DNA from 2 places in the Stenotrophomonas sp. 71799_Sma genome. Region 2 is predicted to be linked to the other one. Evidence: riboswitches for the same ligand, from Rfam matches in the RefSeq annotation. Region 2 holds a riboswitch; the other holds the start of a gene.

Region 1 (2,194 bases), 810 kb from region 2:
CCGTGGTAGACGGCGTACATCGACGCCATCACCGCCAGCAGCACCTGTGCGGTGCAGATGTTGGACGTGGCCTTCTCGCGGCGGATGTGCTGCTCGCGGGTCTGCAGGGTCAGGCGGTAGGCCGGGTTGCCCTGGGCGTCGATCGAGACGCCGATCAGGCGGCCCGGCATCGAGCGCTTGTAGGCGTCACGGCAGGCCATGAAGGCGGCGTGCGGGCCACCGAAGCCGAACGGCACGCCGAAACGCTGGCTGTTGCCGACCACGATGTCCGCGCCCCATTCGCCCGGAGCGGCCAGCAGGGTCAGGGCCAGCAGGTCGGTGGCCACGGCCACCAGGCCGCCGCGCGCGTGCACGGCATCGACCAGCGCCTTGTAGTCGCCGACCTGGCCGAAGGTGTCCGGGTACTGCAGCAGCAGGCCGAAGGCTTCCGCTTCCAGCGCTTCGGCCGGGGTACCCACGCGCAGCACGATGCCCATCGGTTCGGCGCGCGTGCGCAGCAGTTCCAGCGTCTGCGGGTGCACGGCGTCGTGCACGAAGAAGGTGTCCGACTTCGACTTGGCCGAACGCTTGGCCAGGGTCATCGCTTCGGCGGCGGCAGTGGCTTCGTCCAGCAGCGAGGCGTTGGCGATTTCCATGCCGGTGAGGTCGGCGCACAGGGTCTGGAAGTTGATCAGCGCTTCCATGCGGCCCTGCGAGATTTCCGCCTGGTACGGGGTGTAGGCGGTGTACCAGGCCGGGTTTTCCAGGATGTTGCGCAGGATCACGTTCGGCGTGTGGGTACCGTAGTAGCCCTGGCCGATGAAGCTGCGCAGCACGGTGTTCTTGTCGGCGATCGCACGGATCTTCGCCAGTGCCTGCACTTCAGTCATCGACTCCGGCAGCGCCAGCGGCGCCGGCGACTTGATCTTGGCCGGTACGATGGCATCGGTCATGCCATCCAGCGACGCGTGGCCGACGACATCGAGCATCTGCGCGATCTCGGCGTCGTTGGGGCCGATGTGGCGCTCGACGAACGCATTGTGGTGCTCGAGCTCACGCAGGGAAGGGGTGTTCTGGGACATGGCGAAGGATCCGTCAGGAAAGGGCACACGCACGGGCACAAGCCGCCGGTCGGCGGTCTGCGGGGCGCCCCTCTGTCCTTTTGCCTGAGAGTTTAAAAGCGCGGCGGACCGCAGCTTCGTGCCCCTTCGGCGCCGGATCGAACCGGTCTCTCCAGAGTTCTGTTACGGGTGGTATCGGGCCTGAGCGATTACGGGCGTTGCGCCTTCGGCAGCGGTGTTCCGCTTCTCCCACCGTGTTGCCCGCTGATTATAGCCCGTTGCGGGCCCGCCGGCCGCCTCCAGGCATGGCCGCCGCGCCTGAATGGCCGATGGCCCGGTCGTGCGTTTTGTACACCGCTGCATGGCATCGGGCGCAATCCCCACCTATGATGGGCGGATACCCGAATTCATCTGGCGCCGTCCCTGCAGAAGGGGACCGGCGCCCGCCGTGCGTGTCGCGCATGGCCCTGCCGGACGCCTTCCCCATGACCGCCGCTGTTGCTCCCTCCACCCGCCGCATGGCCCTGCTGCTCGCCGGTCTGGCCATGTTCGGTCCGTTCTCGATCGACACCATCTTCCCGGCGTTCCCGCAGCTGGCCCAGCGCCTGGCGGTGGACGAAGTGGCGGTGCAGCAGACCATCAGCGTGTACCTGCTGTTCTACGGCCTGATGAGCCTGGCGCACGGCCCGCTGTCCGATGCCTGGGGCCGCAAGTGGGTGATCCTCGGTGGCTTGGTGGTGTTCGTCGGCGCCTCGGTCGGCTGCGCGCTGTCCACCGACCTGACCACGCTGCTGGCGTTCCGCGCGCTGCAGGGCCTGTCGGCGGGTGTCGGCATGATCGTCGGCCGAGCGGTGATCCGCGACCTGTACCACGGCCATGACGCGCAGCGGCTGATGAGCCAGGTGTCGATGCTGTTCGGCATCGCCCCGGCGATCGCCCCGATCATCGGTGGCTGGATCCTGCTCAGCGGCGCCGGCTGGCCGTTGATCTTCTGGTTCCTGGTGGTGTTCGCGCTGGTGCTGCTGGCGGCCACTGCACGCTACCTGCCGGAAACCCATCCGGTCGAGGCGCGCGTGCCGTTGTCACCGCGCGTGCTGCTGCGCGACTACGTTCGCATCGGCTTCAATCCGCGTTTCCTGCGCTTGGCGCTGGCC
Region 2 (2,194 bases):
TACAGCAGGCCAGGCAGCAGCGCGATGCCGGCGACCAGCATGACGACGCAGATCCATGCTTTGCCGGCGGCACGCATCGCTCTACTGCGCCTTTGGTTTCGCGTACCACAGTGCGTTGACGATGACCCAGCGCTGGTCGAAGCGCCCCATGTGGAAGTAGTCGACGAACCACGGGGTTTCCAGTCGCACCGAGGCGGCGTTGCCGGTCACGTCCAGCACCGTGCAGCGGCGGTCCCATTGATCCTTCGGGGTCTTCAACGCGCCCTGCTTCGTCAGCGCCACCAGTTCTTCCTTCGACATGCGGCGCAGGCCCAGGCGTTCGTCGGGCGTATCGCCGAGGACCGCGCGCTTGGCCAGGTCCGGGTGCAGGGAGCGCGACGCGCTGCGGGTCGGCTTCCAGCTGGCCGTCGACGTAATCGTGGCAGGTGGCTTCAATGGCCTCGAGGGTGGCCGGATCGGCAGTGGGGCTCGTTGCTGCGGAAAGAGCGAACAGCAGGGCAATCGTGGACATCCGGGGCTCCAGCTCTGGGCGCGGGGTGATCATGGCATGGGCCAAGTGGCCCATCCACGCATGGCGTGGATCTACAGAAGCGTCTCGGCCGGTTCCTGCAGCCAGGCCAGCTTGCGTTCGCGCGGCTGCTGCTTGAGCTGCCACTCGGCCCGCGAGGCGGCAGCCCGGTCCGGGTACTCGCGCACGGCCAGCACGCGCAGCGGCGGCCGCGCCCGGGTGTAACGCGCGCCCTTGCCGGCCTGGTGGGCGGCGAAGCGCGCGTCCACGTCGGTGCTGATGCCGGCGTAGTAGCTGCCATCGCGGCATTCGAGCAGGTACAGGAACCACGGGCGGAGGGACGGGGCCATGCCCGGATTATGCCGTGCTGCACTGCAGCGGATATACTGGCGCCCGAATGCAGGAGAGAGGCGCCGCGCTGGCGCCCGCCGAAGGCGCAGGCTCCCATGATCGCTCAGGCCGGTGGGCTGGAATCCCACCAACCATGCATTCGACTCGCCGAGCTGGAGAGAGGTCACCGGGCACGCCCGGGACGATCCGCCGAAGGGGCACGCGGCCTACGCCGCTGAACTCTCAGGCAAAAGGACAGCGGGAGCGGCACCGGTCATCGTCATCCCGTCATTGCGCAGGCAGTGGCGGTAGTCGCGCATGGCCGGCCCCACCGCGCCCGGAGCCTGTCCCATGCTGCTGTCCATCATCTACCTGATCGCCATTTCCGCCGAAGCCATGACCGGCGCGCTGTCCGCCGGCCGCCGCCGCATGGACCTGTTCGGGGTGGTCATGATCGCCTGTGTCACCGCCCTCGGGGGCGGTTCGCTGCGCGACATCCTGCTCGGCCACTACCCGTTGGGCTGGGTGAAGCATCCCGAGTACCTGGGCTTCACCGTGTGCGCGGCGCTGATCGCCACTTGGGTGGCGCGCTGGATGCACCACTTCCGCCGCACCTTCCTGGTGCTCGATGGCCTGGGCCTGATCGCCTTCACCCTGATCGGCTGTTCGATCGCGCGCGAGGCCGGCCATGCCATGCCGATCGTGCTGATCGCCGGCATGCTGACCGGCGCGTTCGGCGGCGTGCTGCGCGACATTCTCTGCAACGAGGTGCCGCTGATCTTCCAGAAGGAGCTGTACGCGATCATCGCGCTGCTGACCGGCGCGGCCTACCTGTTGCTGCTGCACTGGGGCGTGGCCGACGCCACCGCGATCCTGTGCTGCCTCGGCGGCGGCTTCGCGCTGCGCCTGCTGGCGATCCACTACCGCTGGGAAATGCCGAAGTTCGTCTATCACGACGAAGTGCATTGATTGTTTGTCGGTAGTGTCGGCCGCTGGCCGGCAACACGGCACACGCCCGCAGATTCCGGCAGGTTGCCGGCCAGCGGCCGGCACTACCGAATGCGTTGCATGACCATGGTCATACGGCATTGGCCGGGGTGATTGGCTACCATTGTCACCCCGTCGCTGCCGCGACGGCATCCAGCCACGCCGCGCCCGCGGCCCCGCCAGACAACTCCCTCCCCGCTGCCCGTGGTGCCGGAACGCGCCGACGGGCCCGCATGTCCCTGCGCGCGCAGGGCGCAGGATGCCCCATGTCTGTCGCCGAAAATTCCCGCTTCCGTCGTGCCCGCCTGTTGTGGGCGGTGCTGGCCATCGCCCTCGCCGCCCTTCTGGCGTGGTGGCTGTGGTCCCGGA

Evidence for each region. A riboswitch is a leader RNA that binds a small molecule or an ion and turns the genes downstream of it on or off. The one in region 2 is predicted to bind glycine.
Region 1: linked by a shared signal. The riboswitch ahead of gcvP (aminomethyl-transferring glycine dehydrogenase) and the one ahead of ACZK4Z_RS20255 (trimeric intracellular cation channel family protein) in region 2 are both predicted to bind glycine.

Annotation. Positions count from the first base shown of each region.
Region 1 covers NZ_CM151202.1:3,570,012-3,572,205, reverse strand. The annotation lists gene gcvP (aminomethyl-transferring glycine dehydrogenase) at 1-1,061, opposite strand, end outside; glycine riboswitch at 1,124-1,226, opposite strand; gene ACZK4Z_RS16660 (multidrug effflux MFS transporter) at 1,526-2,194, shown strand, end outside.
Region 2 covers NZ_CM151202.1:4,377,343-4,379,536, forward strand. The annotation lists gene ACZK4Z_RS20240 (hypothetical protein) at 1-77, opposite strand, end outside; partial or broken gene ACZK4Z_RS20245 (nuclear transport factor 2 family protein) at 82-511, opposite strand; gene ACZK4Z_RS20250 (GIY-YIG nuclease family protein) at 583-858, opposite strand; glycine riboswitch at 899-988, shown strand; glycine riboswitch at 1,002-1,105, shown strand; gene ACZK4Z_RS20255 (trimeric intracellular cation channel family protein) at 1,190-1,807, shown strand; gene ACZK4Z_RS20260 (MdtA/MuxA family multidrug efflux RND transporter periplasmic adaptor subunit) at 2,092-2,194, shown strand, end outside.